One region of the Bacillus sp. KNSH39 genome, then DNA from elsewhere that is predicted to be linked to it. Evidence: riboswitches for the same ligand, from Rfam matches in the RefSeq annotation. Region 1 holds a riboswitch; the other holds the start of a gene.

Evidence for each region. Region 1 has a riboswitch for FMN ahead of ACUL40_RS27495 (ECF transporter S component). Riboswitches for the same ligand answer to the same signal wherever they lie in the genome.
Region 2: it holds a riboswitch for FMN, as region 1 does, so the genes downstream of both, ribD (bifunctional diaminohydroxyphosphoribosylaminopyrimidine deaminase/5-amino-6-(5-phosphoribosylamino)uracil reductase RibD) here and ACUL40_RS27495 (ECF transporter S component) in region 1, are expected to answer to the same signal.

What each region holds. Positions count from the first base shown of each region.
Region 1 covers NZ_JBQXYO010000001.1:5,344,965-5,356,428, reverse strand. The annotation lists gene gudB (NAD-specific glutamate dehydrogenase) at 1-443, opposite strand, end outside; gene ACUL40_RS27535 (genetic competence negative regulator) at 755-1,363, opposite strand; gene ACUL40_RS27530 (MerR family transcriptional regulator) at 1,441-2,316, opposite strand; gene ACUL40_RS27525 (metallophosphoesterase) at 2,316-3,092, opposite strand; gene ACUL40_RS27520 (LysM peptidoglycan-binding domain-containing protein) at 3,159-3,638, opposite strand; gene ACUL40_RS27515 (CPBP family intramembrane glutamic endopeptidase) at 3,661-4,224, opposite strand; gene recQ (ATP-dependent DNA helicase RecQ) at 4,224-5,753, opposite strand; gene ACUL40_RS27505 (helix-turn-helix domain-containing protein) at 5,743-6,804, opposite strand; gene ACUL40_RS27500 (ferredoxin) at 7,103-7,351, shown strand; gene ACUL40_RS27495 (ECF transporter S component) at 7,473-8,051, opposite strand; FMN riboswitch at 8,214-8,353, opposite strand; gene ACUL40_RS27490 (hypothetical protein) at 8,602-9,288, shown strand; gene ACUL40_RS27485 (peptidoglycan DD-metalloendopeptidase family protein) at 9,453-10,067, opposite strand; gene ACUL40_RS27480 (cob(I)yrinic acid a,c-diamide adenosyltransferase) at 10,152-10,733, opposite strand; gene resE (sensor histidine kinase ResE) at 10,870-11,464, opposite strand, start outside.
Region 2 covers NZ_JBQXYO010000001.1:2,519,054-2,530,517, forward strand. The annotation lists gene ACUL40_RS12725 (Na+/H+ antiporter family protein) at 1-1,291, shown strand, start outside; gene ACUL40_RS12730 (LacI family DNA-binding transcriptional regulator) at 1,316-2,179, opposite strand; gene ACUL40_RS12735 (GNAT family N-acetyltransferase) at 2,279-2,761, opposite strand; gene ACUL40_RS12740 (alpha/beta hydrolase) at 2,843-3,769, shown strand; gene ACUL40_RS12745 (DUF2552 family protein) at 3,779-4,024, opposite strand; gene ACUL40_RS12750 (CDGSH iron-sulfur domain-containing protein) at 4,164-4,370, shown strand; FMN riboswitch at 4,561-4,704, shown strand; gene ribD (bifunctional diaminohydroxyphosphoribosylaminopyrimidine deaminase/5-amino-6-(5-phosphoribosylamino)uracil reductase RibD) at 5,010-6,122, shown strand; gene ribE (riboflavin synthase subunit alpha) at 6,104-6,748, shown strand; gene ribBA (bifunctional 3,4-dihydroxy-2-butanone 4-phosphate synthase/GTP cyclohydrolase II) at 6,761-7,954, shown strand; gene ribH (6,7-dimethyl-8-ribityllumazine synthase) at 7,974-8,435, shown strand; gene ACUL40_RS12775 (hypothetical protein) at 8,458-8,778, opposite strand; gene bioB (biotin synthase) at 8,961-9,959, opposite strand; gene bioC (malonyl-ACP O-methyltransferase BioC) at 9,961-10,770, opposite strand; gene ACUL40_RS12790 (alpha/beta fold hydrolase) at 10,736-11,464, opposite strand, start outside.

The DNA of each region.
Region 1 (11,464 bases):
TGGCTAATTGCTCGTACATAACCGCGGCTTAATCTTTCTAACTCACGGAATGACATTTCACGTGGATCACAGATAATTCCACCCTTACCTCCACCATATGGTAAATCAACAATACCACATTTTAAACTCATCCAGATTGAAAGTGCTTTCACTTCATTTTCTGTTACATTCGGATGGAAGCGAATTCCACCTTTCGTTGGACCAACAGCATCATTATGTTGCGCACGATATCCTGTAAATATTTTAACAGTCCCGTCATCCATACGAACTGGTATTTTCACTGTCATCATACGAATTGGTTCTTTTAATAATTCATATACTTCGTTTGGATAACCCAATTTTTCTAACGCTTCACTAATAACAATTTGTGTTGAATTCAATAGTTCAAAATGTTGTTCCCTTTGTTGTTGTGTTTTTGTTTGAGTTCCCTTTTCGGCTACCATAGTAAGTAAACCCCCTGTAATTTCACTTGTTTAGTAAACCTTCATTGCCTAGTATACACCCTTAAATTTGGAATGCAATAGAAAACGCTAACAAATATATACAAACTATTTTCTGTTGCAAGCGTTTTCACTATTATTATAGTCCTTTTATTACTTTTAGAAAAGTAAAATACTTAAATATTTAAATATTTTTTATTTTCATCAACCACCCTCCCATAAAACTGCATATTTTATTTTCAAAAAGTATGTTCGAGTATTTACAATCATCCCTTCCCTTCTCCAAATAAAAACAAAACCTCAGCTATGTTGTATTAGCTGAGGTTTTGTTTTTTCACAAAGTAATTGTGTATTTGTTCTATCGCGTTAACATCCATTAATTCTTTACCGTACTCCATGATGCGGTAAATGGTTGCTGTAGACGGATTACCGTATTCCGCTAAAATAGCTATAAAATCCGCCTTTAACAATTGAATTTGTTCCTCTTCTTCCACCCAAAGATAGAAGCGCTCATCCCACGTATATAGCTTTCCGCCAGTTACACCAAGGTTATATAAGCGATTCGACAGGTTAATTACGTCATCTAGCGTAGCAAACTCATATAATATATGCTCACTTTCATCTAGAGTCACTTGCATTTCAATAAACTCGTCACGGAACTCATCATCTGTATCCATTTCTTGATTTTCTTTCGTTACAATTACAACCATCCCTTGTGCTTGTAGAGAAAACACTTCAACTGCAATCGGACCATCTGCTTCAAACCCTAATTCCTTATTTGCTTCTTGCATCATATCACGAAATAATTGCTGTACTTTCGGTGCATTTCTCCATAAATCTTCTTTCGTTAATCCTCGTTCAGATAAATCATCAAATGTTAGAAAAATTTTTATCTTATTGTAATTTAATCGTTCCAGCCTCATCTCATACCCTCCCTACGTAACCAATGCATCTAATTTTTATTATATGAAATAGAAAATAGATGGTTCTTTTCGAACAACTATTCCGACATTTTTAACCATCCATCCCATTCTTCTTTCGTATCACCAATTAAGATTGTTTCAATGTCCAACTGGTTTAGAACGCCTAGATTTCCGATAAATCCAACAGAAAGAGATTCCCTTTTTTCTTGTAATAAATTTATAAAGTTCATCGTCTTTTTCATTTCTTGTTCGTCAGCAAAAGATATAAATACATATTTCGGCTGTATTTCCTCTACCGCTGATAACATACCATCTTCAGCTAAGCTTGTCCTAATATATATCGCCTCATATCCTTTTAAGCGTAAATAAGTTGAAAAAATAAATCCTTTCAATGCATCCTTTTCTAACACAATAACTTTGTGTAAAGAGGAAAACATTGAGGCATTGTGATACACCATCCCTAGACGCGTTTGTAAAAATGATAGTGCATATTGAAATTGCACCATTGAAATCTCATTATTATTTTTTGACGTTAATAATTTGTCTGTCACTCGAAGAACGATACTGGCAACAACCTTTTCTGTTGAATATATACTAAAAGCTTCGTTTAATAATGCAGCAATTGTAATTTCATCAAATTTTAACAAAGCTTGTAGCAAATCGTCCACTAAAACAACTTCTTTATCGAAATGTATCTCTTTTTGAACTGTACTCTGCAAACGATTCTCTTCTAATAACTGAACCGCTTGTCCAATCATCATACCGGAAGAAACTTTTTCCATTAACCATTTTAAAATTTGAATATGCTCTTCTGTATATAAGCGATGCCCAGCTTGATTCCGCTTTGGGGCAATAATTTGATATCGTCTTTCCCATGCACGAAGCGTACTCGGCTGAACTCCAATTATATTCGAAACGGCTTTTATATTATATTTCCCACTAAGAGTTGGCATCATTTCCCTCCGCACAATGTAATGATATGTGTTTGAGCAGGTGCTCGGAAACGAAGTGGTATCAATGTTGTTCCATACCCATTACTAACAAAGAGAATCGTATTCAAATGGTTATATACGCCACCTTTTAAATATTTTTTAGATGGGAATAATCGGATTTGTCCTCCATGCGTATGTCCACTTAACACAAGTGAAATCTGTTCATTTCCAGACATTTTTTTTATTATATCAGGGTTGTGACTAACTAGGATACGAAAACCATCTTCTTTACAATCCGCCAATGCCAAATCTAGACGATCACGGTGCAATCCAACATCATCTATACCGAGCAAACAAATTTTCTCTCCTAATTCAGACTCAAATACCACTCTTGTATTATCTAAAACTTTTACGTTATTTTCTAATAATAACGCATCTAATTCATGATATTCTATCTCATAATCATTGTTTCCCCACACAAAATATACAGGACCTATCTCTCTTAACTTTTGAATATTCGCAGAGATTTTTGATAAAGAGACACCTTTCTCTGCTAAATCTCCTCCGATAATTACGAGATCTACTTTTCCTTTTACTTGTTCAATTAACAAATTCGAAATGACCCTTCTATGAATATCAGAAATAAAAAACACATTTACTTTTTGAAAACTTTTCGGAAATTCTTTAAATACTAAAGTATGTTCCAACACCGTATTACGCATCGCTTCTTTATACATCACAAAAAGTAATAAAATCCCCATGCCTATGAGAGTACTGAATAATATAATCCATATCATATTTTTGACTCCCTCCTCATAAAGATAATCCTAGGCTTTTATAACAAACTGTGATCGCTTAACTCGCTAGCTTTCTTGCTTTGTGGACTTATCTTTTATCGGAATTTTTAATTCTTGACCTGCACTCACTTCATCTTCCTGCAAGTTATTATACTTTTTAATTACTTCAATTCCATTTCCATCTGAAAAATATTGCTTCGCTATACTTTCTAAAGTTTCTCCCTCTTTCACAGTATGCGTTATTACTTTTTCAGAATGTTTCTGCGACTCAGATTTAGCTGAATCAAAGAAGATTACTTCAAACGCACTTTTTCCAGCATTATTACTATCACCCTTCACCTGAATATATTTATCCGTGTACCACAAAATACTAATCGGCAGAAGAATGAATAGAAATGTTAAAACCCGGACGAAAATGTGATTTATTTTAAACTTTTGTTTTTTCTCTTTATTTCTATGAATTTCACTACGCGGCGGTAAACTTTCTTTTTCTTCCACTCGCTCAACTTCTAATTCCTCTTCAAAATCAGGAATTCGTTTCCTCATGTTGTTCACCACCACCTTCCATTTATTTTCTTAATTGGAGTCCCATTATAAAATCAACAAGAAAGTGTGCAAAGATTGTTATAAACAAATTTCCTGTCCATTCAAATACATAACCAAAGACAAAACTAATAAAACAGACGAAACAAAATAAAAATGGCTTTGTTATATAACGAATATGTAACACTGCAAATACGAAGCTCGCAATTACAATTCCAAAATGAGTCTGTACTACACCTCTAAATAAAAATTCTTCTGCAAAACCAATCAAGAACGTAATAACGAGTAAGTGTAGAACGGACATTCCTCGAAACATCTTATCGTTAATACCACCATCATCAAACCATGACTCCGGAAACACTCGCATTGCAACATAATCTAATAACACAATACCAATCGCTAACAAACCACCTATAATAAGTATAGATACTGGTTCCCATTTCCATAAATTAAAGACTTCTTTTACATCTTGAAATAATATATATGCCAGTAAACAGCCAATACCGATAATAATTAACTGTGTTATATATAGATTCAGCCTTATTTCCTGCGGACTCATATCTTCAACATTATGCCTTTGAATGTTCATCATTCCTCCATCTTTTCTAGGCCGAAAAGCTTTTGTAACTCTGTTTCCCAATTATAGTCGAAATCCGATTGTTGCGCTCGTCTTTTTTTATAATCTTCTTTGGTAATACCGCAATAATCGCAGCAATTAATTAACTCTTGCTCTTTCCTATAACCGAACTGTTGCAGCACATATTCACGTCTACACCCTTTAACTTGTATCCATGACTTCATATTTTCTAGCTCACTATATTTATTACGCAACCTTATTTCTACTTCAGCTATTAATCGGTTCATGATTTCATCTGACAAACCTTCTAATAATAATCTTCGTTGTTGTATAATTCCAACCTGTTCGAGATGATAACGAACGAAACGCCAATATTGCTCATTAAATCTTGCTGCATTATAACAAATTTCTTCTACATCTTCTATTGGTAATTCCTTCGTTTGAAATATTCTTTCTTGTAGTAAAGAAAATAAAAATTTTATTTGTGACTTACTTGGCAATTCATCCTCAATGATTGAAATTGGTAAATCATGATCCAACGGACTACATAATAAAATAGCTATACTCGGTTCGCCATCTCTTCCAGCTCTTCCGATTTCTTGTAAGTAAGAGGCTATATTAGTTGGATAATGAAAATGAATAATATATCGCGTATTCGCCTTATTTACCCCCATACCAAATGCACTTGTGCATATTACAAGTTGCAATTGATCGTTCATAAACTGCTGTTGAATTAACATACGCTCTTCATGTTCCATACCACCATGATAAAAAGCTACACCAGTAACACCTTTCCCTCTCAAGTATTCCGTTAACCTTTCTGTCCACGCTCTACTTGAGCAATATACAATCCCCGGCCCTTGTAAATACATCACCTGCTCTAAAAGCGCCTCTTTCTTTTCTTCTATCGTCTCTACAAATTGCACATCCATTGCAATATTAGGACGATCAATAGAGTATACATGTTCCGCGGCACCCTTTAAATTTAAACTATCTGCGATATCCTGCAGTACCCCTTTTGTCGCTGTGGCTGTCAATGCTAATACTGTAGGAGAACCAATATTTTCAATAACTACATTTAGTTTTTTATAGTCCGGTCTAAAATCATAACCCCATTGAGAAATACAATGAGCCTCATCAACAACAAATAATGAAATATGAATTTTCTTCAATTCCCTAATTAATAACTCCGACTGCAACATCTCTGGTGAAACAAAAATAAATTTATATGAAGATAATTTTTTCATCGCTTCTCTTTTTTCATTTAATGTCCGAAAACTATTAAATGCTATCACTCGGTTTTTCACAACATACTTTAATTGTGTCACTTGATCTTCCATTAAAGATAATAACGGTGATACAACAAGCACTGTTCCTTCTCGCATAAGCCCCGGAAACTGATAGCACATAGATTTCCCTCTTCCAGTCGGAAGCATTGCTATCACATCTTTTCCTTCTAATAAATCTGTAATTACTCCTTTTTGACCTGGACGAAATTCAGAATATCCAAACCACTTATATAAATATTCTTCAAGTTTCATTTACACCCTCCATCCGCGCTAATACAAGACGAACTTCAAAATAAGAGATATCTTCTCCAACCGCTTGTTTCAAAACACGTAACTTCCGCGTTTGCAATGCTTCAATTACTTTTATTACTTTGTCTATCTTTTCTTTTTCCATAAACATTTCAATAGAAAAATCTTTTTCTCGCAAAGCAATTTCAACAAAATGATCTTCTATCGTTGCAACCTTTAAATTCCGAATCGTCGCTATTTCTTCTAAAGAACGTCCTTGTCTCCAAAAATTATATGTTTTTTTCGTGGATAAACTAAATAATTCAGCTCTCTCATTTGGATAAGATATAATTTCAGCTAATAGTGGAAATTCATTTTCTTTATCACGAACTTCTTGTATAAAGAAATGTATTGTACCCCAAAATAAAAAATACACCCTGAATATATCTTGTTTCGTAATTTCTGCTAATTGTTGCAATGTACAACCAATGCGTTCATAACCCGTTAATCGATATGTTACAATCGTCGCTTCTATCGCATTACTCTTTTCTAAAAGATTATGTACTTCCGTCCATAGTTTTCTCGCCAACTCACTTCTCTTATATGGCCTTCCTGTTAGAAAACGTTTCACCCACATCATTATTTCTGTATCTTGCTGAATTGGAATAAATCTCGTATTATTCTGTTGTAAATTTGATATGGTTTGAATAATTAATGATAATCTTTTCCAAAATGTTTCACCTAATTCACCATAATGTAAACCATGCAAATGCGCCGGAAAAGCATAAACTTCCTCCCATTTATGTAACTGCATTTTACCCGTAGGTGTTAACACATATGTATTTTCATGTATTTCTTGAATAAAATCCGCTTGCAACAACTTTGCAACTTCACCATCATAGTCATTTCTATTTAATGATTTATATATTCCGAACAAAAAAGAAATTCGGAACATATTTCCATCTTGTAAAGTTTGCGAAGAACGTTTGCCCTTTAGTAAATAATAAATAGAAGAAACGGTTCTTTCACCATTCAATTGTTTTAAACAATGCAACAAAGTATATTGTATTTGCATGACCGCTTCCACCTTCCAATCTTAACTTCATTCTTTTCAGTACAATTACACTATCTACTGTCGCTCATTAAACTTATCATATAAGAACTATATACTTGTATATATTCTATTGTATCAAACGAAATCATATTTACGTATTTTGAAAATCTTATGACATAATTCAAAAATAAGTTGACACTCTAATTGATAAGCATTATCATTATAATTTTATGTTGAAAAGTTTTACAAACCGTTTTACAATAAGGTTATAATTTTTATGGCGAGCTTTTCACATACATATTATCAGGAGGGAAAAAAGATGGCAAAATATACAATCGTTGATAAAGATACTTGTATTGCATGTGGTGCTTGTGGCGCTGCTGCACCAGACATTTATGACTATGATGATGAAGGTATTGCATTTGTAACATTAGATGATAACCAAGGTATCGTTGAAATTCCAGATGTATTAATTGAAGATATGATGGATGCATTCGAAGGCTGTCCAACTGACTCAATTAAAGTTGCTGACGAATCATTCGACGGAGACGCTTTAAAATTCGAATAGTCTTTTATTAACTTCAAAAAACGCCCCTCCTATTGATGAGGGGCGTTTTTTGTATCTAAATTTTATTTTCCTTAATAAAAAACCATTAGTAGTTTCACACTACTAATGGTTTTAGTATATATTATGCATTTTTCATTTTTGCAAACACCCATACTTTCAGGCGTGAGAATAATGCTACAAATACAATTGTTACAACAATCCCTTTAATTAAATTAAATGGTAAGATTGCCGTTACAACCGTTGTTTTTATAGCTTCGCTAGACATAGCTGGTGAATTTAAAAACCAAGTGTACGCCGGGAATATGATGATGTAGTTTAATACACTCATAATAAGTGCCATTGTAATTGTCCCTAGCATTAATCCTGTAGTTAAACTCTTCACAGTACGATACTTTCTAAATAAGAAAGCTGCTGGCCCAATAAATAAACATCCTGCAATAAAGTTTGCAATTTCTCCAACTGGTACTCCCGTTAAACTTCCTTGAATCCCGTAATGTAAAATGTTCTTTATCGCCTCTACAATCACTCCTGCTACTGGTCCAAAGATAATTGCCGCAATTAGAGCTGGTACATCACTAAAATCAATTTTCAAAAATGGCGGAAGCCCTGGGAACGGGAAATCCAACATCATTAGTAAATATGCAATACTACTTAGCATCGCTACACTCACCATCTGCACTACACTGTTTTTTTGTTTCATCTTTCTCTCTCCTTTTCCATCGATCATCTCATGGAAAGTGGAAAGGTTCTGCTATGCCTATTTTTTCATAGAACGAAAAAACCCTTTGTGTTTTACACAAAGGGAGAATTTAAGGCACATCAAACAGACGTTCAAATCCATATCTTTTTTGAACGCTTGAACCTCCATCTTCTCCCATCCAGACTATACTGTCGGCTTTGGAATCACACCAAATCCTGCCTTAACGGCTCGCGGGCTTAGAACAAAATCATAAATAGTTCATCACCGCCGGTCGGGATTTTCACCCTGCCCCGAAGATAGACCGATATTCTATTTTCCCCTTCATTATACAACAACCTCATAACATTGTGAACTAAAAAATTGTAACTTATTTAAAATTAGTTATTTATTTTTCGTAACAACAAATAAATTGCGAGATATTTTACAATACAATCCATATTTTTTATTATTCGGCATTTCTCTTTTGAATTACCTAGTCATATATAATTAAAAGTGATAAGATATTGAATTGTTAAGATAAGAACATTTTCTGAGTTATGGAGGAAATGTCATGAAAAAAGACAAGAGACATTCTATTCGAGAAGCAATGAAAAAAAACTTAAGAAAAGAATACTTTTACTTAAAAAAAGAATTACTTTTCTACTGCCCAATTGATTTAGGCACATTCTCAAACGAGACATACTATGCTACTTTCGATGAAGATGGCATCAGTATTTATCAGTATGATAAAAAAACAGAAAGTAAATTAAAATTGTGTGAGCGTCATCCGTGGAAGAGTTGGAATAAAGTGAAGATTGATCACTATTTGACAACTTCTCAATTTATTTTTCAGGGTGAGCGAAATTGGATCTTATCTCTTTTTCAAAAAGGAAAAGAAGCTCAAAAAATTATTGAAGAGCATACATCTTTACAAACAGAAGTTGTTTCCCGCTCTTTCTTAAAAAAACTTCCTGGTTTTCGTTCTAATACACCACTGAATAAATACATCGGTAGTATTTGTTACACTGCACTTATTGCATTTTTATTAAAATGGATGATTCCATTTCAAGCACCACAAATCGCCCTGTATTCTATCTCGATTGGTTGTATGCTTCTTGGCCTACTTTGTTTGACAATCGGTTTAATTGAACCGACTATCGTACTGTTTCGAACAAAAGAGAAAACAAGAACAAAAGTTTTTTACTTATACAGCTATTTAGCTATTTCTGGATTTATATGTGTCTTTATTTTTTGGTAAAAGAAGCCGTCCCAAAATAAATTTTGGGACGGTTTTCTTTTAGATATAGATGCTCTGATTCACTCAATAGTTCTAGCAAAAGCGCCCATATAATTTCATTTACATTGAATCTTATTTAAGAAGAACATAAATTTGTTCAAAGTTTAATTTTTGAAGCGTTTCCTTTACTTAACATATAATTGTTGATTAGGATAAATTAGCTCTTGCTGCAATCCATTTTTTTCTTTAATTTCCTTAAGTGTCATACTAAATTTCCGTGCAATACTAACTAAAGTATCCCCTTTTTGTACGACATATAATGACGAAGAAACAACTTCATTTCTTTGTTCACTTAAAACAAGCAATGGGTTCATCGCATTCTTTTTCGCCATCGTCCATCTTCCTTGATGAAGTTCTAGATGTAAGTGCGCACCTCGCGATTCTCCCGTGTTCCCTACTTCTCCAATTTTTTCTCCTTTGGAAATATAATCTCCTTGATCCACATATCTCTTATTTAAATGTGCATATACAGCCTCATATTCTCCGTGTTTAATAAATACAACATTTCCATAACTACTTGAATAATAAGACCTCGTTACCTTACCATCTTGGATAGCTGCCACAGGCGTTCCAATCGGCGCAGCTACATCAATACCATAGTGTTTTCCATGCCTTGTCCCAAAATAATCACTTATCTGACCTTCAACAGGCCATGTCCATCGATTTTCTTCTGCATAAACATGTAATTGAGATACAAACAGTATACTCAATAACATGACACCGCATTTTAAAACTTTCATATACATCCTCCGTTTTCTAATTACCACCATACCTTCTCTATTTTGGTATATTACAGAAAAAAGTATACAAAAAAAGAAAGTGAATTACTCCACTTCCTTCTCTTTCTTATCACGAAAAACTACTGCACTACGGTTATACTCCACATCTTTCACTTGTAATCGGGCATTTATTACTCGAGCTATCGCAAACAAATAATCAGATAATCTATTTACATACTTTAATACAACTTCATTTATTTTCACTTCTTTTTGCAATGATACTATAGAGCGTTCTGCTCTCCTTACAACAGTACGTGCAATATGAATAGTAGCCGCTGCCTCGCTACCACCTGGCAAAATAAAGCGTTCTAGTGGCGGGGCTTCTTCTATATATAAATCAATCTTTCTTTCTAAACTTTCAACCATCACAATTGTCACTTTATAAGGAATTTTTTGTTCCACTATTGCCAAGTCTCCTCCGCAATCAAATAGTTCATGTTGAATATTTTCGAGCTCATTGTAAATATCTATAAAAGCCCCGCCTTGAAGCTTAGTCATTGCATATCCAATATGAGAATTTGCCTCGTCTATTGTTCCATACGCTTCCACACGGATATCATCTTTATCAACCCTGCCACCTATTACACTTGTCGTTCCTTTATCTCCTGTTTTTGTATATAATTTCATTTCTTCACAGCACCTCTCTTGTTATTCTTTATTCGAGCAACATAGAAAAAAGTTCTACCATTCTTTATTTAATTGAGTTTACAAAAAAATAAAAACCAGCAGAACTTTATTCATTATCAACTTTAAAAACGCATATCTAAATTATACGATTCGGTAAATGTACAGAGAATGTAGTTCCTTCTCCAACAACACTTGATACAGAAATTTTACCATCATGGCCTTGAACAATATTTTTCGCAATCGCAAGCCCGAGTCCTGTTCCACCCTTTTTCCCACGTGTTCTTGCTTTATCAGCTTTATAGAAACGATCAAATAAAAATGGAATATCTTCTTCTGGAATGCCTGCACCCGAATCTTGTACTTCAAAAATAAGACCGTTATTTTTCGTATCAATTACAAGCGTTACATGTCCGCCTGCATTCGTATGACGTATTGCGTTATCAATTAAATTCGTCAATACTTGTTCCATACGATCTGCATCAAACGGGTATTGTTCAATTGGACCTTTGAAATCAACCGTTAACGCGACCTCTTTATCCTTTGCAATCCCTTGGAATTTACGACCAATTTTTTCAACAAACGGATGTATATCCACTTCACCAATATGTAACTCTACATGACCGCTTTCCATACGAGCTAAATCTAACAATTCATTTACAAGTTTACCTAAACGAACAGATTCATCATAAATAATTTGAACAAACTCATCTATTTCCTCTTTCGTTTGCACA
Region 2 (11,464 bases), 2.8 Mb from region 1:
TATGCTATTGCTTAGTTTGTTACGTGTCCAGGTCATTGTCGCCATCATTGTTGGAGCTTTAACAGGCGGACTTATCGGCGGACTCGGTATTTCAGAAACGATTAACACTTTTACAACTGGTCTTGGAAACAGTGCTCCAATCGCTTTAAGTTATGCAATGCTTGGTGGTTTCGCTATTTCCCTTTCCAAAACAGGACTTCCAGATGCTATGATTCAAACTGCATTAAAATGGATTGGCAATGAACAAGACACGAAAAAACAAGTTTATTCTAAAATACTTATTTTATTCATTATTTTAACGATGGCTTGTTTCTCACAAAATGTGATTCCTGTTCACATTGCTTTCATCCCCATCTTAATTCCAGCACTTTTAAAAGTATTAAATGAGCTGAGAGTGGATCGCAGACTTGTCACATGTATTATTACATTTGGATTGATTACTCCTTATATGTGGATCCCTGCAGGGTTCGGAAAAATTTATCATGACGTATTGCAAACCAACGCTGCGCAAAGCGGCCTTACATTTGATGTCACACTTATTCCAAAAGCAATGACTATTCCAGCAATCGGTATGATTATTGGATTATGTGTAGCGGTATTCATTACGTACCGAAAACCTCGTACGTATGAAACAGAACAAATTCATACTACCGAAAATGAAATCGTTCCCTATACAAAACGTAGCATTACTTTCGGGTTATTATCTATCATTGCTACATTAACTGTTCAATTAACAACAGAATCAATGATTTTCGGTGCTTTAGCAGGTATTATCGTCTTATCAGTTAGTGGCAGTCTACCACTTAAAGAAGCAGATGCGATATTAACAAGCGGAATGCGTATGATGTCCTTTATTGGCTTTGTTATGATTGCTGCCGCTGGATTCGGCGCTGTTCTTCGAAAAACAGGACATGTTGAATCTCTAGTGCAAACGAGTGCACATATAATCGGAAATAACAAACCACTCGCTGCATTTCTTATGCTCGTTATTGGACTTCTCGTTACGATGGGAATTGGTTCATCCTTTTCAACCATCCCTATCTTAACAACCATTTTTGTACCTCTTTGCATTCAGCTTGGATTTAGTCCAATGGCCACAATTGCAATTATCGGTACAGCCGGAGCACTAGGTGACGCAGGATCTCCAGCATCGGATAGTACCCTTGGACCAACATCCGGTTTAAATGCTGATGGTCAGCACCATCATATATGGGATACATGTGTACCCACTTTTCTACATTACAATATACCGTTACTTATATTTGGCTTTATTGCCGCAATTACATTATAAAAAGGTGCGTATAAAACGCACCTTTTACTTTTTTATTTTTCCTTTTAATTGTTGAAAAGCTACTTTTCCGTTATCTTTGACATAGCTTTCAATTGTCGGTAGTGATGAACCTATCCATTCACACTCTATACTCCCATTCGGTCCAACAATTTTTAATTTATCTGGTATATGTATATTTAGAAATCTCGCTGACCGAATTAACTCAATAGCAATCTGATCACTTGAGGCTACAATTCCATCTATATACGGATTGTTTTGCAATAATGTAATAAATTGTTTATTTGTATACCCTTGTACACATTCTTCTCGATAAGAGATTCCTTCATCCCAAACAGCGTCTAAAAACCCTGCTATATGATCTTCCATTTCTTCACTTTCTTCTCCCTCACCGAAATATGCAAGAAAGTGACACCCTTTCTCTTTTAATAAAGAAACAGCTCTCTGTCCACTTTCATAATAATTTCCATGTGATTGTTGCTCATCGATCACAACAAATGGAAATGGAATTTCTCCTACACTTTTAAAAACTGCTCTCGTCAAAATAACACCTGCAATGTTATTTTGCTTCAGCATATGTCTGTATCTATCTTTATTCTCTATATTACAAATAATGATTTGATAGCCTTCTTTATATGCTATTTCCTCAATACAATGTAGCAAAGTGATGTTTGATTGGTTACATAAATTATCTACAAGTAATGCAATTATCGTTGAACTCTCTTTAAATAGTGGCTTCGCTGCACTGTTTGGCCTATAACGTAATTCTTCAATTGCTTCCTTTACTTGTTTTACTGTGTCCTCATGAACGTATCCTTTTTCATTAATAACTCGTGAAACGGTTGCGACTGAAACACCTGCCAATTTTGCAACATCACGTATAGTTGCCACATCGTCACCCCTTAATATGGTAATAGATTACAATTTTACGGTAACCTAAATTACACTATCCGTCAAGATTAATAACTCATATTTCTGAAAATTGTTACATCATTTCACTAAACGATACTCCAACTGAATTTCATGTAAAATTGGGATATTATCATATCCCATACGTGGAATTTCTTTCTTTATTTTTCGTGCCTCCTCTACCGCATTCACATATAAATTAGTCATTACAAAATTACGTTTTTGGTAAAATCGTAACGCATTCATATTATCATTTGTTGTAATAAGCCAAACCTGTCTGCACCGTTCTTCTTCTGCAACTTGTAATACACAATCCACAAGTTTCGTCCCTATTCCTTTTCTTTCTTCAAAGCTATCTAGCGATACAATTTCGCATATATTTCCGGTCACTTCATACGTTATAATTCCGATTATTCTGTCATCTGAGAGCGCAACAAATCCTGGCAACTCTTCTAACTGATGTTCCTTACCACGTGAAACCATCAATGAACTTCCCCAGTTCTCACACATGAACATCCGGATTGTTTCTTTCATCGCTGGCGTAATTTTTTGTATATGCAGCATTTCCTATTTCTCCCCTTTTATATCATTGTGATACAATATAAGTGTATCACATGTAACGGTATTTGGAGGATGAGGTAAAGTATGAAACGTTTTTTTGCAGCACTGTTTACTATACTAGGTGCAATAACTGCCCTTGGGATTTTCTTTACAAATAAAGTGATGTACTTAAAGAAAAAAACAGAGGAAGAAGTACTCGAAAGAGAAACGAAAAAACATTTTCGTATAGAGGATTTTGATGCTCTTCATAAAGAAGAAATTCATATCCCTTCACAATTCGGATACGACCTTCACGGATATTACATTCCTGCTGGTCATTCCACCAATAAGTTTATGGTTTTTTGCCACGGTGTAACTGTAAATAAAATAAACTCTGTAAAATATGCAAACTTATTCTTAAAAAGGGGATATAACGTCCTCATTTACGATCATCGTCGTCATGGTAAAACTGGCGGAAAAACAACAAGCTATGGATACTATGAAAAACATGATTTAAAATCCGTAGTTGACTGGCTAAAAAACCGTTTTGGCACCAATATTACACTTGGTATTCATGGTGAATCTATGGGAGCTGCAACACTTCTTCAATACGCAGGACTTGTAGAAGATGGTGCTGATTTCTATATTGCAGATTGTCCTTTCTCTGATTTTCAAGGACAATTACAGCACCGTTTAAAGGTTGAATTCCATTTACCAAAATGGCCTTTATTACCTTTAGCAAACGCATTTTTGAAAGTTCGTGACGGTTATACAATTCGTGAAGTTTCACCAATCGACTGTATAAAAAACATTAACAATCCCGTTCTCTTTATTCATAGTAAAGATGACGACTATATTTTAGCTGATATGACAAAAGCATTATATGAAGCGAAAGAAAATAATAAGCAGCTTTATATTGCAGAACACGGTGCACACGCTTGCTCTTATAACGAAAATAAAGAAGAGTACGAAGCAGCCGTCGATCAATTTTTAAACACATATGTGAAAGAAACAAAAAACAGGCTTGCATAAGCCTGTTTTTTATTGCGCTAAAACGTCTGTAACTTGTTCCATATTTTCAGAAATCCATTGCATTGCATCATCTAACGTTGGGAATTCTGTCGTTTGAAATGTTACTTCATCTTGAAGTAACCAAACATCCTTTGCCTCTTGCCCTACACCTGCAATGGACCAATGTAACAAACTATATGGATGATTATCATTCAAAAATGATGCCCACGTGCGCTCATTTGCAATGTTTCGTAATGTATGTAATTGTTTATCCATCTCTCGTCACCTTACTCTAGTCAGTTATGAAAACTATTATAACACTCTCTTCTTTCTCAAACAAAGTGCTCTTTTTATATTGTCAAGCACTTCCCTTGATTATATGATGAAATTAAGCGTTTGGGAAGGAGGGATAACGTTGGCAAAAGTACAAATTAAAGTAAATGATAATGGCTCTTTTCGCGTTACAGGGGACGTGGAATTAGTCGACTCACAAGGGAATGTATTCCCAGCAAAACCGGCATTTTCTTTATGCCGTTGTGGTTTATCAAAAAATATGCCTTATTGCGACGCTTCGCATAAAGGTAAATTCGAATCTGTTGTTAGAGCACCAGAGGCAGAATAATTTTACATGTGACATGCACATTTTTTTGTGCATGTTTTTTCTTTTTAGCAACTCCGTTATATCCCTTCTCCTTACAACATTTCTAATACTTTTATTTCCATTCCAGCCTGCATATATTTTCACACAATTCTTCACATTCGAATATTTTTTACTAGCCTTTTATTTTTTTTGTGCTATAATTTGAGCAAACAGCATCCTTCGGGGTCGGGTGAAATTCCCAACCGGCGGTGATGAAGTGAAAACTTCTAAGTCCGTGACCCGTTTTCAACTCGAAAACGGTGGATCTAGTGAAACTCTAGGGCCGACAGTATAGTCTGGATGGGAGAAGGATATGTTTCTAGTTTTTTATATAGTGAATACACTTTTATTTCAGTATGCATATTTTTAAAGATTCATTTTGATTCTTTATATATGTTTAATTTTCTATACTTATTTTTTATGCTGAAATAAAAAGAGACAACTAGCGTTTAAAAATTCGATATTTTGCTAGGTTTTTTCCTTATGCAGAAATATCAATTATCGTTAGGTTTCTTTCCTATGCTTTCGTATTCAAACTATATTTCTAGAAATCACGTCTCCCAAACCCCAAGGATATTAAATCCTTGGGGTTTTTTGATTTTTTTAGGAGAGGTGAAGAAAATGACAGATCAAGAATATATGAGGATTGCCCTGCAGTTAGCAGAAGGGACATCAGGACAAACAAGTCCAAATCCTATGGTTGGTGCTGTTGTTGTAAAAGATGGAAACATCGTTGGTATGGGGGCTCATTTACGAGCTGGTGAAGAACACGCAGAAGTTCATGCCCTTCAAATGGCTGGTCAGAACGCCAAAGACGCTACCGTTTATGTAACACTGGAACCGTGTAGCCACTTTGGAAAAACACCACCTTGTTGTGAATTGCTCATCGAAAAAGGAGTTAAGCGTGTTGTAATTGCTACTCTCGATTGTAATCCGCTCGTTTCTGGTAACGGAAAAAGAAGATTAGAGGAAGCTAGAATTGAAGTAACGACCGGTGTTCTTGAAGCAGAAGCAGTTTTATTAAATCGCTACTTTTTTCACTACATGAAAACGAAGCGCCCTTTTGTAACAATCAAAACAGCGATGAGCTTAGATGGAAAAACAGCAACTGTAACTGGTGAAAGTAAGTGGATTACAGGTGAAGAAGCACGTGCTGATGTTCACCAATATCGCCATACACATGATGCAATTCTTGTTGGAGTGAATACAGTTATAGCTGATAATCCTCATTTAACAACAAGAATTCCAAATGGTGGGAAACATCCTATTCGCGTTGTTTTAGATACCCATTTACGAACGCCACCATCTTCTCATGTTATAACAGATGGTTTAGCACCGACATGGATTATTGTCGGTAAGGATGTAAAGGAAGAGAAGATATCTTCTTATGAATCTAAAAATATAGCTATATTCCAAATGGAAACGAAACATATAGAAATCGAGGACCTTCTTTCCTTTCTTGGAGAGAAACAAATTCTTTCTCTATTCGTTGAAGGTGGCCAATCGATTCATGCAAGTTTCTTAAAAACAAACAATTTTAATGAAATTGTAACCTATATAAGTCCGAAATTAATTGGTGGGAAAGATGCTCCTACTTTATTTGGAGGAAATGGTTTTTCAAAATTACAAAATGCGCTTTCCTTGAAAATTCAAGAGATGAAACAAATTGGTGATGATATAAAAATCATTGCGAATGCCCGAAACGAGGTGACGAAATGTTTACAGGAATTGTAGAAGAATTAGGAACGATAGCAAACATGCAACAAAGCGGAGAAGCGATGAAATTAACGATTCATGCAAAAAAAATTTTATCAGATGTTCACTTAGGTGATAGTATCGCGGTTAACGGTATTTGCTTAACTGTAACAAGCTTTACAACTACTTCATTTACAGTTGATGCAATGCCTGAAACGATGCAGTCGACATCACTTCGCATGCTTAAACCGCACTCTAAAGTAAATTTAGAGCGCGCAATGGCTGCAAACGGACGATTCGGTGGACATTTCGTTTCAGGACATATTGATGGAATCGGAACGATTTTAAATAAAAAACAACATTACAATGCCGTCTATTACAAAATAGCAATTTCTGATGAACTACTGCGCTATTGTTTGCAGAAAGGGTCCATTGCTGTTGATGGAACGAGTTTAACGATATTTGATATAGACGAATCTTCCATAACGATTTCACTCATCCCGCACACAGTAAGCGAATCTGTCATTGGAGCAAAAAATGCCGGAGATATCGTAAACATTGAGTGTGACATGATTGGTAAATATATTGAACGCTTTATTACTAAACCTACAAAACGAGTAGGTTCAATGACCGAAAGCTTTTTACAAGAAAACGGATTTCTATAAGGGGGAAGCACAATGTTTCATCGTATTGAAGAAGCTCTAGAAGATTTAAAAAAAGGTAAAGTCGTTATCGTATGTGATGATGAAAACCGAGAAAATGAAGGCGATTTTATTGCTTTAGCAGAGTACATTACACCAGAAACAATTAATTTTATGATTACACATGGCCGTGGTCTCGTTTGTGTACCGATTACGGAAGGGTACGCAGAACGTCTACAATTAGAACCAATGGTATCTCATAATACAGATTCACATCATACTGCGTTTACAGTGAGCATTGACCATGTCTCTACAACAACAGGGATTAGCGCTCACGAACGTGCAACTACGATACAAGAATTGTTAAACCCCGCATCAAAAGGTGCTGATTTCAATCGACCTGGACATATCTTTCCATTAATTGCGAAAGAAGGCGGTGTCCTGCGTCGTGCAGGTCATACAGAAGCTGCTGTTGATTTAGCAAAGCTATGCGGTGCCGAACCAGCTGGAGTTATTTGCGAGATTATAAATGAGGACGGCACGATGGCACGTGTACCTGATTTAATAGAATGCGCAAAACAATTTGATATAAAAATGATTACAATAGAAGATTTAATTGCTTACCGCCGCCATCATGAAACACTTGTGACGAGAGAAGTGGAAATTACATTACCTACAGATTTCGGTACTTTCCACGCAATTGGCTATTCTAACTCATTAGATACGAAAGAACATATCGCACTTGTAAAAGGTGATATTTCAACAGGTGAACCGGTACTTGTACGTGTTCATTCTGAATGCTTAACAGGAGATGTATTCGGTTCACATCGCTGCGATTGCGGACCACAACTCCATGCAGCACTTGCTCAAATTGAGCGTGAAGGAAAAGGTGTTCTTCTTTATATGAGGCAAGAAGGAAGAGGCATTGGGCTTCTTAATAAGCTTCGTGCTTATAAATTACAAGAAGAAGGATTCGATACTGTAGAAGCAAATGAAAAACTCGGCTTCCCTGCTGATCTTCGTGATTACGGTATCGGTGCTCAAATATTAAAAGATTTAGGTTTACAGAGTTTACGATTATTAACGAATAACCCAAGAAAAATTGCTGGCTTACAAGGTTACGATTTAGAAGTAGTCGAGCGTGTACCGTTGCAAATGCCAGCAAAAGAAGAGAATAAATCGTATTTACAAACGAAAGTAAACAAATTAGGACACTTACTAAACTTATAAATTAAAGGAGAGATTTATTATGGTATTCGAAGGTCATTTAGTTGGTACAGGATTAAAAGTTGGAGTTGTTGTTGGACGTTTTAACGAATTTATTACAAGTAAGTTACTTGGCGGCGCTTTAGACGGATTAAAGCGTCACGGTGTAGAGGAAAATGATATTGATGTTGCTTGGGTTCCTGGTGCATTTGAAATTCCTTTAATCGCTAAAAAGATGGCTAGTAGCGGAAAGTATGATGCTGTTATTACATTAGGTACTGTAATCCGAGGTGCTACAACTCACTACGATTACGTTTGTAATGAAGTAGCAAAAGGTGTTGCGTCTTTATCACTACAAATGGACATCCCAGTTATTTTCGGCGTATTAACGACAGAAACAATTGAACAAGCGATTGAACGCGCAGGTACGAAAGCTGGTAATAAAGGATATGAATCAGCTGTTGCTGCAATTGAAATGGCTCACTTATCAAAACAATGGGCATAAAAAAAGAGGCTGCGGCCTCTTTTTATTTTTTCACCTTTTTTTGTACATCTTTTATTAATTCATTCATCGTTTTTCCTTCTGTTTTTATATGAAGAGCTTGTGCCGTTCTCCATACATTCTCTCTTTTTTTCGCTTCTTCTATAATAGTAATTTCTTTTCTAACTTCCTTTAAATCTTTTCCTTCCGTTTTCAATCCAAAATGTTCAGCTTTCGTTCGAAAGTGTTGTTCGATTCTTTGTTGCATTTCTTTTTGTTCAAGATTTTCAGCAGCCTTAACTGGATCAGAACTTATTGCTTTTATTAAAATTAAACAAGTCATAATCGCTAATATGTATTTGTACATGTAAAATCCTCCAACCCAATATAAATTACATATTTACTATGTACAACTAGGGCTTGGAAAATTCGTCCACAAAAATTCTTTTTTTCGCTTAAAAACCAATAATATCAAGCGTTCACAACTATTTATTACATTTTATTTACAAAAAAAGCAAACCCTTTTACAAGTTTGCTTTTTCATCTATCTTATAATGCACATTCTTCAATCTCAAATCCTAAATCTGCAATCATACCCCAGTCCGCAGTCGGCTCTTGTCCAGCTGTCGTTAAGTAGTCCCCGACAAAAATAGAATTTGCTGCAAATAAACCGATTGGCTGTACAGAACGTAAATTGATTTCACGTCCTCCTGAAATACGAATTTCTTTTGTCGGGTTTACAAAACGCATCATTGCCAGTACTTTTAAACATTCTACTGGAGTTAACTCTTTTTGTCCTTCAAGAGGTGTCCCCTTTACAGCAACAAGGAAATTACAAGGGATAGAATCTGCATCTATACGTTGTAATTCAAATGCAATTTCAGCACGCTCTTCAATTGTTTCTCCCATGCCAAAAATCGCTCCCGAGCATGGGGAAATGCCCGCTTGTTTTGCTTTTTGAACTGTATCAACACGATCATCATACGTATGAGTTGAACAAATACTATCGTAATTATTTGCATGTGTATTTAAGTTGTGGTTATAACGATGCACGCCTGCTTCCGCTAAACGTCCTGCTTGATCTTCATTTAAGAAACCTAAACAACAACAAATCTTCAAGTCTGTCGTTTCACGAATTTCCTTAACTGCTCCAATTACGTGATTTACCTCTTTATCCGTCGGACGACGACCAGACGCTACAATACAATATGTACCTGCTTTACGGCGTATTGCTTCATGTGCCCCTTCTACAATCTTCTCCTGCGTTAACCATGCATATTTATCAATCGGTGCTTCTGAAATAATAGACTGTGAGCAATATCCACAATCTTCAGGACATAATCCAGATTTCGTATTAATAATCATATTCAATTTTACTTTCTTACCAAAGTGATGATGGCGAATAATGTAAGCCGCATTCATAATTTCTAAAACTTCGGTATCATCAGCTTCTAATATCGCTATTGCATCTTCTTTCGTAATCATCTTCTCTTCCACTACGTCGTATGCAAGTTTTTTCCAATCCCTTTTTGTTTGTACTTGTTTCATTTCATCTCTTCCCCTCTTTTGTTATATGTATAAATAAAGCATGATACGTTGCCATTATCCCTTCATTTCCCGTGAAGTCTCTTTCGTATATGCGTAGCATCGCACGAAAGAGTGAGGGACTTTGACAATATGATCCTTCATTGCTATTAGTTGCTCCTACTTTTCGAATAGAATGCAGAAACTCCTTAACTTCTGTAAAACTCTCTATGTAACATGTTTCAGAAACATGCACATCCCCTGTTTCTATCTTACATATATGAAGCAACTGATCTTTTGAATAAAAACGTTGACCAATCGATGTTTCATTTTTTATATTTCTTTCTTCTTTCGCACGTTGGAACGAAGCATGCAATTCTTGAAACGTTTCATGTCCAAACGTTGAAAAGAGTAATATCCCATCTATAGACAAATGTTGAAATAAATTTCTTAACACTTGTTGTAAATTATTTAACCATTGAAATGTAGCATTTGAAATAATGACATCATATGATTCTTCTAATCGTAATCGCTCAATATCTTCACAGTGAAACGTTACATTTTTTACATTTTGTCTAGTTTGCGCAATCGCAATCATACTTTCAGCAAAATCAACTGCTGTAATATGTGCTTTCGGAAATAACTTTGATAATTGCTCTGTTACATACCCCGTCCCGCATCCCAGTTCTAAAATACGTATTGATGCCGTTTCACTATATCGTTCCTTTAAGATTGAAAGTAATGAATGTGCCATCTTTTTTTGTACATTTGCATATCGATCGTAAGATACGGCTGCCCCATTAAACCGTTTTTGTAGTAACGTTTTGTTGATCATGTCGTATCCCCTCTACAAATTGAATTATCTCATTTGCGCAATATTCAAAATTCGTCACACATAATGCATGCCCTGCTTCACTTACTACTTTCAGCTCGCTGCTGCTATTTTCCGTCATACTACGTGCCGCAGACAATGGGCATATTACATCCTGTTCTCCGTGAATAAGTAGTATAGGTACTTTAATTTCTTTTAGTTCTTCTCTCATATCTGTTTCTATTAAATAATCCAAACCTAGTTGTAAAGACTGAATAGAATCACCTTTAAAACGGTCTACAATGTCTTCAAAGTTTTTATTCTCTTTTAGCTCATCTTTCGTAAACATATTTTCATAAAACCGCTTGAGCGTATCTTCTTTCCTTCTCGCCAAATTCCTTTTCAGCCGTTCTACATGCAAAGCATTCCATCCGTTACTGTAATCGCTCGTATTTGTAAATTTAGCAGTACCACCAATTAATACGATGCCTTTTGCCTGAATCTTTTTATAAGCTTCAACTGCTGCTAACGCTCCTAGTGACCATCCAACCAATATTACGTTGTCATTATGCGCTACATCTATAATTCGTTCCGCAAATTCACTTCGTTCTTTCACATTACGCCAATCTATGCATTGAACAGAATATCCTTTAAAATACGGAAGTACTAAATCCCAAATATTCTCTTCCATTCCCCATCCGGGGATAAAAATAATCTT